2 regions of the Actinoplanes sp. NPDC051537 genome follow, and region 1 is predicted to be linked to the other one. Evidence: riboswitches for the same ligand, from Rfam matches in the RefSeq annotation. Region 1 holds a riboswitch; the other holds the start of a gene.
What was found. A riboswitch is a leader RNA that binds a small molecule or an ion and turns the genes downstream of it on or off. The one in region 1 is predicted to bind thiamine pyrophosphate.

Region 1 (6,235 bases):
CCTCGACCGAGAGCGGGGCCGTGTCGGCGCCGCGGGAGGCGAGCATGCCGGCCTCGAAGGAGTTGGTCTCGACCCGGGCCGGGGCGTCGTGCCGCTCGCCGGCCACGACGAAGAACGCGGTCGTCGCGATCAGGGCGAGCAGGATCAGCGCGGCCAGCCCGCGGGCCAGGATCAGCGCCGCGTGCTCGGGTTCGCGCGGCGCACGCCGGCGGGACGCGGACCGGTGCTGACCGGTGGTGCCGAACCCGCGTACGAACAGGGCGAGAGCGCCGTCCGGTGCGGGGCGATGCTCTCGGCGGGGAGGGGTCCCGTACAGCATGCATTCCACGCTAGGAGCGCACGGTGATCGATGAGCGCACAGGCTGTGCGGCACCCCCGCCGCGCGTCGTCGTTCACGGCGGCGGCAAACTGGGACAGTGACCGCCGAGCATTACTTCAGCGCCGAGCCCACGACGCCCGCCCAGCGCGGCGAGATCGAGTTCAGCGTCGCGGGCAAGAACTACCGGATGGCCGTGGCCTCGGGCGTGTTCTCGGCCGGCCGGCTGGACCCGGGCACCGCCGTGCTGCTGCGCAAGGGTGGCCTGCCGACCGCCGCGGCCACCGGCGTCTTCCTCGACCTCGGGTGCGGGTACGGCCCGATCGCCGCGGTGCTGGCGAGCGAGGCCCCGGAGGCGACCGTCTGGGCCGTCGACGTCAACTCCCGCGCCCGCGAGCTGGCGGTGGAAAACACCGAGAAGCTCGGCAACGTCACCGTGGCCGAGCCCGGCGAGGTGCCGGCCGAGCTGGTCTTCGACGAGATCTGGAGCAACCCGCCCACCCACGTCGGCAAGGCCGAGCTGCACGCGATCATGGAGCACTGGCTGCCGCGGCTCGCGCCGGGCGGCGTCGCCTGGCTGGTGATCAACCGGCATCTCGGCGGCGACTCCCTGCACGCCTGGCTCACCGGGCTCGGTTGGCAGGTCGAGCGGATGGCCAGCCAAAAGGGTTTTCGCGTGCTGCGGGTGAGCCGGAAAACCGGCTGACCGCGCGGCCCGTACCGGGAAGAATGCGGGCCCATGGGTTACGTGGATGTCGCCGGTGCCGGTTTCGTGCTGCCCGACGGCCGGGAGCTGTTCGCCGACGTGTCGTTCCGGGTCGGTGAGGGCGCCAAGGTGGCGCTGGTCGGGCCGAACGGGGCGGGCAAGACCACGCTGCTGCGCATGGTCGCCGGCGACCTGCCGGTTCAGGCCGGAACGATCGCGCGGGCCGGCGGTCTCGGAGTCATGCGCCAGTTCATCGGCATGATCGGCGATGACCGTACGCTCGAGGAGCTCGCCCTTTCCCTGGTCGAGCCCGCACTCGGCGCCGCCGGCGAACGGCTGGCGACGGCCACCGCGAGCCTGGACGAGTCCGAGCGCAGCCAGCTGGCGTACGCGAATGCGCTGGCGCACTGGGGCGAGGTGGGCGGCTACGACGCCGAGGTCCTCTTCGACACCGTCGCCGTCGCCATCCTGGCCAAGCCGTGGGAGGAGGTCCGGCGCCGCCCGGTGCGCACGCTCTCCGGCGGCCAGCAGAAGCGGTTCGCGCTCGACCTGCTGCTGCGCGGCCGCGATGAGGTCCTGTTGCTCGACGAGCCGGACAACTTCCTCGACGTGCCCGGCAAGCGCTGGCTCGAGACCCGGCTGCGCGAGTCGCCGAAATCGGTGCTGTACGTCTCGCACGACCGCGAGCTGCTGGCCCAGACCGCCGATCGGGTGGTGGCCGTCGAGGGCGGCAGCGCCTGGACCCATCCGGGCGGTTTCGCGTCCTGGCACGAGGCCCGCGAGCACCGCCACGAGAAGCTCGAGGAGAACCGCAAGCGCTGGGACGAGGAGCGCCAGAAGCTGCGTGAGCTGGTGCTGATGTACAAGCAGAAGGCCGCGTACAACTCCGACATGGCCTCGCGCTACCAGTCCGCGCAGACCCGGCTCCGCAAGTTCGAGGAGGCCGGTCCGCCGCCGCTGCCGACCAAGGAGCAGTCGCTGCGGATGAACCTGCGCGGCGGCCGCACCGGCAAGCGCGCGGTGATCTGCGAGGGGCTCGAGCTGGAAAATCTGACCTTCCCCTTCGATCTGGAGATCTGGTACGGGGACCGCGTCGCCGTCCTGGGTGCGAACGGCACCGGCAAGTCGCACTTCCTGCGGCTGCTCGCGGCCGGCGGCACCGACCCCGAGGCGGAGAACAAGCCGGTCGACGGAGCGCCGCTGGCGTTCGTGGCGCACGACGGCGTGGCCCGGCTCGGCGCGCGCGTGCGTCCCGGCCACTTCTCCCAGACGCACGACCGGCCCGAGCTGCTCGACCGCACGCTGGTCGAGATCCTCTGGCGGGGCGACGACCACCGGTCCGGAATGGACCGGGCGGGCGCGATGAAGGCGCTCAACCGGTACGAGCTGGCCGGGCAGGGCGATCAGCTGTTCGGCACGCTCTCCGGCGGCCAGCAGGCCCGGTTCCTGGTGCTGATGCTGGAGCTGTCCGGCGCGACCGTTCTGCTGCTGGACGAGCCGACGGACAACCTGGACCTGGCCTCGGCCGAGGCGCTGGAGGAGGGGCTCAAGCAGTTCGAGGGTACGGTGATCGCGGTCACCCACGACCGCTGGTTCACCCGCTCCTTCGACCGCTTCGTGCTGTTCCAGGGCGACGGCGAGGTCGTCGAGACGCCGGAGCCGGTCTGGGACGTTCGCTAGTTTTCTGGCCTCGGGCCGGTTATGGTCCGAGGCAAGACAAACCCCACGGGAGTCCGGTGCACCGGGCTGAGAGGGGGGCTGACGCGGCCCCCGACCGTCGAACCTGATCCGGATCATGCCGGCGCAGGGAGGAGCGGTCGTTGTTTCCTCGTTTGCACATCGTCACCGACTCGCTCGACGTGGTGCGCGGCGCCGTCGGGCACGGTCCGGTCGCCATCCAGGTGCGGGTGAAGACGTCGGACCGGCTGGCCTACGAGCTCACCGTGGCGGCTCTCTCGCTGTGTCGCGAGGCCGGCGCGATGTGCCTGGTCGACGACCGGGTCGGCGTCGCGCTGGCGGCCGGGGCGGACGGCGTGCACGTGGGCGCCGACGATCTGCCGGTGGCGGTCGTGCGCCGGGTGCTCGGGCCGTCGGCGGTGGTGGGCGCCACCTGCCGGAACCCGGAGGACGCGCGGGCCGCGGTCGCCGACGGGGCCACCTATCTCGGTGTCGGGCCGGCCTATGCGACGTCCACGAAGGACGGTCTGCCGTCGCCGATCGGGGTCGCCGGGGTGCGCGCCGTGGTCGACGCGGTGCCGGGCGTCCCGGTGATCGCCATTGCCGGGATCACGCCGGAGCGGGTGCGCGAGTTGCCCGGTCACGGGGTGGCGGCGATCTCCGCGGTCGCGCGCGACCCGGCCGGGGCGACGGTTTCCTTCCTGAGGGCGCTGAACGAGGTGGCGACGCGATGAGCGTGGCGATCGTCGGCGGCGGCATCATCGGGCTCGCCATCGGGTGGCGGCTTCTCGAAGGCGGCGCCGACGTCACCGTCTTCGACGACGGGCGGCCCGGGGCCTGGCACGTGGCGGCCGGGATGCTCGCCCCGAGCGGCGAGTCGGCCCACGAGCAGGAGGCGCTGACCCGGCTGCTGGAGGCCTCCGGCGAGCGCTGGCCGGCGTTCGCGGCCGCGCTCGGCGTCGAGGTCGGCTTCGACGACGCCGGGACGCTGAGCCTGGCGATGACCGCCGACGACCTGGCCGAGGCGGCCCGGGTCTGGACTCGGCACCAGCTTCCCCTGCTGCGCCCGTCCGAGCTGCGCGAACGCGAGCCGGCCCTGTCGCCGCGGGTGCGGGCCGGCGTCTTCTCGGCGAGCGAGTGGCAGGTCGATCCCCGGCGGGTGGTGGCGGCCCTGCGCGACCGGCTGGCCGGGCGGATCGTCGCCAAGCGGGTCGAGGCACTGTCCGAGATGGACGCCGAGACCGTCGTGGTGGCGGCCGGCTGCGGGACGGCGGGACTGACCGGGCTGCCGGTGCGGCCGGTCAAGGGGCAGGTGCTGCGGCTGCGCGGGGAGCCGGGCCTGCTGCGGCACGTGCTCGACGCGACCGTCGACGGCCGGCACGTCTATCTCGTGCCGCGGGCCGACGGCGAGATCGTCGTGGGCGCGACCCAGGAGGAGCGGACCGACTCGCTGGTCACCGCCGGCGGCGTGCACGACCTGCTGCGGGCCGCGATAGACCTGGTGCCGGCCCTGGCCGAGTGCGAGCTCACCGAGACGACCGTGGGCCATCGCCCGGGCACGCCGGACAACGCGCCGCTGCTCGGCCGGATCGACGACCGGGTCATCGTGGCGGCCGGGCACTTCCGCAACGGGGTGCTGCTGGCGCCGATCACCGCCGACCTGATCGCCGGCCTGGTCCGGAACGAAGAACCCGATCCGCTGCTCGACGCGTTCACGCCGGGGAGGTTCCGATGCGGCTGACGGTCAACGGGCGGGAGCACGTCGAGAGCGGGGACGCCCTGTCGGTGGCGGCCCTGGTCGAGCGGCTCACCGAGGCCCGGCGCGGGGTGGCGGTGGCGGTCAACGGGACGGTGGTGCCCCGCTCGACCTGGGCGACGAGCCGCCTCGCGGACGGCGACGCGGTCGAGGTGCTCACCGCGGCGCAGGGAGGCTGAGATGCTCTTCGGGGAATCGCGGCTGATCCTCGGCACCGGCGGCGCGAACAGCCTGGCGGCTCTGGAGGAGGCGATCACGGCGTCCGGCGCCGAGCTGGTCACCGTGGCTTTGCGCCGGGTCACAGTGCCAGCTTCCATGGGGCCCGGGCCCGGCCTGCTGCCGATGCTCGACCGGCTCGGCGTGCGGGTGCTGCCGAACACGGCCGGCTGCTACACCGCCGGCGACGCGATCAAGACGGCCCACCTGGCCCGCGACGCCTTCGAGACCGACCTGGTCAAGCTCGAGGTGATCGGCGACGAGCGGACCCTGCTGCCGGACGGGGTCGAGCTGCTCCGGGCGGCGGAGACGCTGGTGTCCGACGGGTTCCGGGTGCTGCCCTACACCAGCGACGATCCGATCCTGGCCCGCCGGCTGGCCGACGTCGGCTGCGTCGCGGTGATGCCGGCCGGCTCGCCGATCGGCTCGGGCCTGGGCATCTCGAACCCGCACCACATCAGGCTGATCCGTCAGTCGGTCGAGGTACCGGTGGTGCTGGACGCGGGCATTGGAACCGCCTCGGACGCGGCGCTGGCGATGGAACTGGGCTGCGACGCGGTGCTCGTCGCGAGCGCGATCACCCGGGCCGACGATCCGGCCGGGATGGCGGCGGCGATGCGGCATGCGGTGGTGGCGGGTCGGTTGGCCTACGCCGCGGGCCGGATACCGCGCCGCTTCCACGCGGTGGCGTCCACTTCGGATGACGGGATCGCGCGGTGGTGACGCCGAGCGGTCTGGTGCTGCTCACCGATCGGCGGCTCGCCTGCGGCTCGCTCATCCCGGTGGTCGAGCGGGCGGTCCGCGGCGGCGTGGCGTGGGTCATTCTCCGGGAACGCGATCTTCCGTACGGCGAAAGACGTGCCCTGGCGTTGCAGCTGCGCGACCTCGTGCCGCCGGGCCGCTTGATCGTCGCCGGTCCCGACCCGCTCGGCGCGGACGCGGTCCATCTGGCCGAGGCCGACCCGTTGCCCGAGGCCGAGGTCGCGCTGATCGGCCGTTCCTGCCACGACGCCCCGCATCTGTCCCTCGGGCGGTGGACGACGGCGCGGGATTTGTCGTACCCGGGCGCTAACGTGGCCCCACCCAGTGAACGGGGTGGGGTTTCGTCGGACCCGAGGGTCGAGGACTACGTGACGCTGTCGCCGGTCTTCCCCACGCTCAGCAAGCCCGGCTACGGTCCGGCCCTGCCGCCGCCCGACGCCGCCGCGCTCGCGGGAGACGTGCCGTGGCTCGCGCTCGGCGGCATCGACACGCCGGCCCGGGCCGAGGCTTGTGCGGCGGCCGGCGCCCACGGGATCGCCGTGATGGGGGCGGTGATGCGGGCCGCCGACCCCGAGCGGGCGTCCCGTGAGCTGGCCGTCGCCTTCGGCTCCGCCCGGGTTGCCCGCGCCGCCCGGGACAAGAGACCGACGGCCGCCGCGGTCGCCGCCGGAATCGCGGAATGGACCGATCCGCGATGACGTGGCCGGAGGAGCGGCGACCCCGCCGGCGTTGTGGAGCGGGGTGTTCCGCGATGACACGGCCGGAGGAGCGGCGACCCGCCGGCGTTGTGGAGCGGGGTGTT
Region 2 (6,235 bases), on a different contig from region 1:
CGCCGAGGCGGTACCGCGGGCCGACGAAATCGCCGGTGTCGATCCGGGCGTCGAGCGGGGCCGAGCACGGTGCCGGCGACAACGACAGAATCCAGTGAGACTGACCCCCAGCGGGCGGGCTGCCGTGGTCGGTGATGACCAGCCCAGGGTCAATTGATGATCGGTCGAAACAGGCCGGTCAGGATGCTTGTGGTGAGGATGATCGCGGCCAGGACCCCGGCGCCCACGATGAGCAACGCGTCGGCCTTGGTGAAAATCTGCCGCCGGGCGAAGGTGCGTGGCCGGGACGAGTCGAAGCCCCGCGCGTCCATCGCCACCGCGAGCCGCGTGCCCCGCCGCAGCGCCCCCACGAGCAGGGCGAAGGCGGTCGCCGGGAAGGCCCGGACGCCGGTGTCGACCCCGCGCGCCCGGCGGGCCAGCGTCAGCATCTGCCATTCGGTGCCGAGCAGCGGCAGCAGCCGGAAGGCGGCCAGCGCGCCGATCGCGAACCGGGCCGGCGCCTTGGCGTTCTGCACCAGCGCGTCGGCCAGGTCGGTCGGGTCGGTGGTGGCGAAGACGATCACGCCGGGCAGCGCGATCGCGAACAGCCGCAGGATCAGCCCGAGCGCCGAGACCAGCACGCCGGTCGTCACGTCGAACGGCCCGAGATCGAGCAGCAGCCGCCCGTCGCGCTGGGCGGCGAACAGCACCATGGTGACCAGCAGGCCGGCCGACGCCATCGCGAGCGGCCACGCGCGCCGGGCCAGCACGCCGTAGCGCAGGCCGAACAGCGGTAGCAACGTCAGCTCGACCGCGATCGCCAGGGCCGGCGTGAGCGGGTCCAGTGTGGTGATCAGCGGCAGCGAGAAGAGCAGGGCGGCGGCGAGCTTGGCGACCGGGTTGCGGCGTGCCAGCGGCGCGGCGGTGTTGGCGACCGGCTGCATGGCCAGGCTCATGACCGCCGCCGGCGGGGGAGTGGGTCGCCCAATCGGGAGGACCCCAGCGCGAACGTACGGTCGGCGAGTGTCTGCACGAAGTCGTCGTCATGCGTGACCGCGACGACCGCGTGCCCCTCGTCGCGCAGCGTGGCGAGCAGCGTGACCAGCTCGATCCAGGTGCGCCGGTCCTGGCCGAAGGTCGGCTCGTCGAGCACGAGCAGGCGTGGCGCGGTGGCCAGGGCGGTGGCGACGCTCAGCCGGCGGGCCTCACCGCCGGAGAGGGTGTACGGGTTGGCCTGGGCCAGCTTGGTGAGGCGCAGCCGGTCGAGCAGGGCGTCCACGATGTCCTTGATCTCGGCATCGGTCCGCCCGACGCGCCGGGGCCCGGCCGCGAGCTCGTCGGCGACCCGGGCGGTCACGAATTGATGTTCCGGGTTCTGGAAGACCGACCCGATCCGCTGGGTGAGCGTCGCGGCCCGCCACTTGTGCGGTGGCCGCGGATCGCCGAACCCGGTGACCCGGCCGCCGGTCGGGGGGAGCAGGCCGCCCAGGGCCAGCGCCAGGGTCGACTTGCCGGCCCCGTTCGGACCGGTCACGGCGAGCACCTCGCCGGCCCGCACGGCCATCGACACCGGGGCGAGCCGCTGCGCGACCGCGACTTCCTCGGCGCAAATCACCTGGTCGGCCGCGGGCGTCGGGGACTTCAACGGCGGGATGGCGAAGCCGGGAACCCACACGCCCTCGGCGGCGAGGCGGTCCCCGTACGCGGCGAAAACCATCTCGGGAGCGCCGTCGGCCCGGATCCCGCCGCCCGGCTCGAGCACCACCACCCGGTCGACCAGCGGCAGCGCCTCGGCCACCCGATGCTCGACGACGATCAGCGTCTCGTCGCCGCGGGACCGGCCGATCGCCTCCCGGACCAGCGCGGCGCCGGCCGGGTCGAGGTTCGCGGTCGGCTCGTCGAGCAGCAGCAGGCCGGGCCGCAGCGCGAGCACGCCGGCCAGCGCCAGCCGCTGGGCCTCGCCGCCGGAGAGCGCGGCCGTCGAGCGGGTGATCGGATAGGGGAAGCCGACCCGGTCGAGCGCGTCGCTGACCCGGGGCCAGATGTCCGCGGCCGGCACCCCGCGGTTCTCCAGGCCGAACGCGACGTCGTCGCCGCTGCGGGCCATCACCAGCTGGGTCTGCGGGTCCTGGAAGAGGATGCCCACCCGGTCGCGGGCCTCGCGCGGGTCACGCCCGTCGATCGCGACCGTGCCGGCCTGCTCGCCCGAGTCGTCGGGGAGCAGCCCGGCCAGGGCCGCGAGCAGGGTGCTCTTGCCGGCCCCCGAGGGACCGAGCAGGAGCACCCGCTCGCCGTGCTCGACGGACAGGTCGACGTCGCGGACCGCCCAGGCGCGGCGGCCCGCATGCCGCCATCCGAAACCCCGCAGCTCGACCTTGCTCATGATTCACATGGAATCAAGGTTCACACGAGCGCGCGCGATCGGCCCGCCGGGAACCGGTCGAGCACACCCGTCTGGGCGAGCGCCCGCACCAGCAGAATGCTGCCGAGACCGGCCACCACCAGGGAGGAGAGGGCGGCGAGCAGAATGTACGGGATGCGCAGCGTGGCCCACGACGTGCCGCCGTACCAGACGAACGCGTCGTAGACCGAGGCCACGACCCCGGCGGTGGCGCCGGCGAGCAGGGCCACCGGCAGGTTGTACAGCTTGTAGGCGAACGCCGCGAAGATCAGCTCGGCGCCGAGCGCCTCCAGCGGGCCCTGCACGACCAGCGTCCAGCCCCAGCTGGTGCCGATCGCCACGCTCACCAGGGAGGCGAGCGTGAGCGTGTAGAACGCCGCGCCGGGCTTGCGCACGATCAGCGCGCCGAGCACGGCCGGGACCAGCCACATGCCGTAGAGCAGGGCGCGCCCGGGCAGCGGGATGGCGTCGGCCGGCCCGTTCCAGAGCAGGTTCCACGCCCAGAAGATGACGCCGAACGCGACCGCGACGATCGAGGCGATCACGATGTCGATCGTGCGCCATCGGTTGGTGGTGTTGGTTGCCATGATTGCCTCCCAGTAGGTACCGGGAGGAGACGCACGCCGCTGGTACACGGCGCGGCTGGAGAAAAGACCGAGCTTCCTGCGCTGGCATTACCCAGATCAGGTACGAGGGTCTGCGGGTTACCCCGCACTCTCAGCGCTGTGCGCTCCCCTGTCGGTGAAGGTTGTTCGCGACCTACCTTGACCCGCGCAGCGCGGAAGCGATGCACACGATCTCCGCCGTCGCGAACAACTTTCATTGCATGTGTTTCGATGACGCTAACACCGTGGGTGGCACTGGGACAGTTGAGGAGTGATCAAGAACATGGAGATCAAGGCGCGGGGCCTCACCTTTGACGTGTACGAGGGCGGGCCCGCCGACGGTGACCCGGTTCTGCTCCTGCACGGCTTTCCCCAGGACCACCGCGAGTTCGACCTGATCCTGCCCCGGCTGCACGAGGCCGGTCTGCGCACGTACGCCCTCGACCAGCGCGGCTACTCGCCCGGCGCCCGGCCGTCCGAGGTGTCCGCCTACCGGGCCACCGAACCGGCCGCCGACGCGATCGCGGTGCTGGACGCGCTCGGCGTCGAGTCGGCGCACGTGATCGGCCACGACTGGGGCGCGCAGGTCGGCTGGATGCTCGCGGCGACGCATCCGGAGCGGGTGCGCACGCTGACGGCGATCTCGGTTCCGCACCCGCGGGCGCTGCGGCTGGCGATGCGCGTACGCCCGACCCAGCGCGCCCGGTTCGCCTACTTCGCCCTGTTCCGGTCGCCGGTGGCCGAGCGCGTCCTGACGGCCGGCAACGCAGCGGCGCTGCGGACCATGCTGCGCCCGATCGGCGACCGCGCGGCCCTCTACGCCGACGCGATGCGCGACGACCCGGCCCGGCTGACCGGCGGGCTGAACTGGTACCGCGGCCTGGTCGGCGAGCACCTGGCCCCGGTCGGGGTGATCACGGTGCCGACCACGTACATCTGGCCCGACCGCGACGGCGTCGTCGCGCGTACCGCCGCCCTGCGCACCCGCGACTGGGTCGAGGCCGGCTACCAGCTCGTGGTGCTGCGTGGCGTCTCGCACTGGGCGCCCGAGCAGAGCCCGGCGGCGGTCGCGGACGCGGCGCTGGCCCGGATAACCGGCGCATGAACATCGCGTCCCGGCTGGGACTTCAGAAACGCCAGGTCCGGGACGAGACCGAGAAACAGCGCTGGGACCGCAACTTCGGCGACCTGCTCCAGGAGCTGCGGGTCGCGCAGACCGGCGTCCAGATCCTGTTCGCGTTCCTGCTGACGCTGCCGTTCACCAACGGCTTCCCGCGGACGACGTCGTTCCAGGAGAACGTGTACGTGGTGGCGCTGCTGTCGTCCGCGTTCTCCACCGCGATGATCATCGCCCCGGTCGCCTTCCACCGCGCCCTGTTCCGGCAGGGCCGCAAGCCCGAGCTGGTCCGCTACGCGCACCGGATGGCCACCGGCGGCCTGGCGTTCCTGCTGGTCTCGATGGCGAGCAGCGTGCTGCTGGTGACCGACTTCATCCTCAGCCGGGGCATCGCGCTGATCCTCGCGGGCGTCGCGGCGTTCTGGTTCGTCCTGCTGTGGGCGGCCTTCCCGTGGTACCGCCACAGCTGGATCGACGAGGACGCCGAGGAGGAGGACGAGCGGGTCAGCGGCGGCGGCCCGACACGGTCAGACCCAGGCGCTTGAGCTCGAGCCCGGCCAGCGCGTCGACCGCCTCGGCGTCACCGTTGCGCCAGCTCTGGGCGATGTCGGGGCCGAGCCGGGCGAGCTCGTTGAGCGGCTGGGTGGCCAGCGCGCGGAGGGCCAGCAGGTCGCGGCCGGCGGGCTCGGTGCGTACGGAGGTGGCCACCCCGGCCCGGCGCATCCAGCGCAACCGCAGCGGCAGCCAGAGGAAGAGCACCAGCGCGAACGGCACCGAGACCGCGAGGAGCGCCAGGACCAGCGCCATCTGGTCGACGATCGCCTGCTGCTGATGGCCGGCGTCGGCCAGCGAGCGGGCCGCGTCGGCGGCGCCGTTGAACGGCTTGACCAGCTGGTCGCCGACCAGCGGGACCCGGTTGATCTTGCTGCCGGCGTCGGCGAGATTGGTGGCGATGCCGCCGCCCGCGGTCTCCAGCTTCTGCCCGGGGACGGCGAGCTTCTCGACCATCTCGTGCACCCACAGACCGGCCCGGATCCAGACGTAGACCCAGATAACGACGAGGATGTCGGTGAGCAGCTGACGGATGGCGGTGGGGATGCGCTCGGCGTAAAGCTTCACCGGCAAAGCGTCCCATGTGGCTGGTGCTATCGCTTGGCCGCGCACTCCGGGCAGGTTCCGAAGATCTCCATCGTGTGCGACACGTCGACGAAGCCGTGCTGGTCGGCCACCCGGTCGGCCCACGACTCGACCGCCGGGCCCTCGACCTCGACCGCCCGGCCGCACGAGCGGCACACCAGGTGGTGATGGTGGCCCTGGCTGCACCGGCGGTAGAGGTGCTCGCCGCCGGGCGGCCGCATCACGTCGATCTCGCCGGCGTCGGCGAGGCCCTGCAGCGTGCGGTAGACCGTGGTGAGGCCGACCCGCTCGCCCCGCTCGCGCAGCTTCGCGTGCAGATCCTGGGCGCTGTTGAAGCCCTCGACGTCGTTGAGCACGGCGCTCACCGCGCTGCGCTGCTTCGTGTTGCGCTGCGCGGTCGAGTCGGCGGCGTTCACGATCGGACCTCCCTCGCATGGCTGACGGCGTCGGCGACGATGTGCGCGACGTGATCGTCCACCAGGGAGTAGGCGATCTCGCGTCCGCGCCGGGCGCCGCGCACCACGCCGGCGCCGCGCAGCACCCGCAGATGCTGGGACACCAGGGGCTGGGGCGCGCCCAGTTTCTCCACGAGCTCGTGCACGCAGCGCTCTCCCACGCCGAGCTCGGCGACGATCGCGACGCGGATCGGCGCGGAGAGGGCACGCAGCAGCTCCCCGGCCGACTCGTACGCCTCGTAGCCCGTCGTCGTCATGCTGGTGCCAACCTATCGCGAGGCGAGGACGACATCGGGTGGCTCCACCTCCCCTGGCTGGTGGGCGCGCCGGCGCAGCGCCCGGAGGACCCCGCCGCCGACCGAGATCGCCACGAAGGCGCCGAGGGCGAGGATGACCGTGGTGGCGCCGGGCGCGGTGTCGATCTCGGCGGAGACGGCCACGCCGGCGCCGGCGGCGCCGAGGCCGATCACCATGGCGAGTCCCATGGTGGTGCGGAAACCGTGGGTGACCTGCTGGGCGGCGGCGACCGGCACGACCATCA

Region 2: another riboswitch for thiamine pyrophosphate. It lies ahead of ACZ6TB_RS36955 (ECF transporter S component); the one in region 1 lies ahead of ACZ6TB_RS39230 (thiamine phosphate synthase).

The regions. Positions count from the first base shown of each region.
Region 1 is NZ_JBVJIU010000020.1:162,049-168,283, reverse strand. It holds gene ACZ6TB_RS39245 (hypothetical protein) at 1-319, opposite strand, end outside; gene ACZ6TB_RS39240 (class I SAM-dependent methyltransferase) at 417-1,022, shown strand; gene ACZ6TB_RS39235 (ABC-F family ATP-binding cassette domain-containing protein) at 1,056-2,702, shown strand; TPP riboswitch at 2,738-2,849, shown strand; gene ACZ6TB_RS39230 (thiamine phosphate synthase) at 2,843-3,433, shown strand; gene thiO (glycine oxidase ThiO) at 3,430-4,440, shown strand; gene thiS (sulfur carrier protein ThiS) at 4,431-4,634, shown strand; gene ACZ6TB_RS39215 (thiazole synthase) at 4,636-5,394, shown strand; gene ACZ6TB_RS39210 (thiamine phosphate synthase) at 5,388-6,131, shown strand.
Region 2 is NZ_JBVJIU010000018.1:104,788-111,022, reverse strand. It holds gene ACZ6TB_RS36965 (energy-coupling factor transporter transmembrane component T family protein) at 150-935, opposite strand; gene ACZ6TB_RS36960 (ABC transporter ATP-binding protein) at 932-2,362, opposite strand; gene ACZ6TB_RS36955 (ECF transporter S component) at 2,383-2,967, opposite strand; TPP riboswitch at 3,023-3,127, opposite strand; gene ACZ6TB_RS36950 (alpha/beta fold hydrolase) at 3,269-4,090, shown strand; gene ACZ6TB_RS36945 (DUF6328 family protein) at 4,087-4,647, shown strand; gene ACZ6TB_RS36940 (hypothetical protein) at 4,607-5,221, opposite strand; gene ACZ6TB_RS36935 (Fur family transcriptional regulator) at 5,248-5,655, opposite strand; gene ACZ6TB_RS36930 (ArsR/SmtB family transcription factor) at 5,652-5,951, opposite strand; gene ACZ6TB_RS36925 (metal ABC transporter permease) at 5,964-6,235, opposite strand, start outside.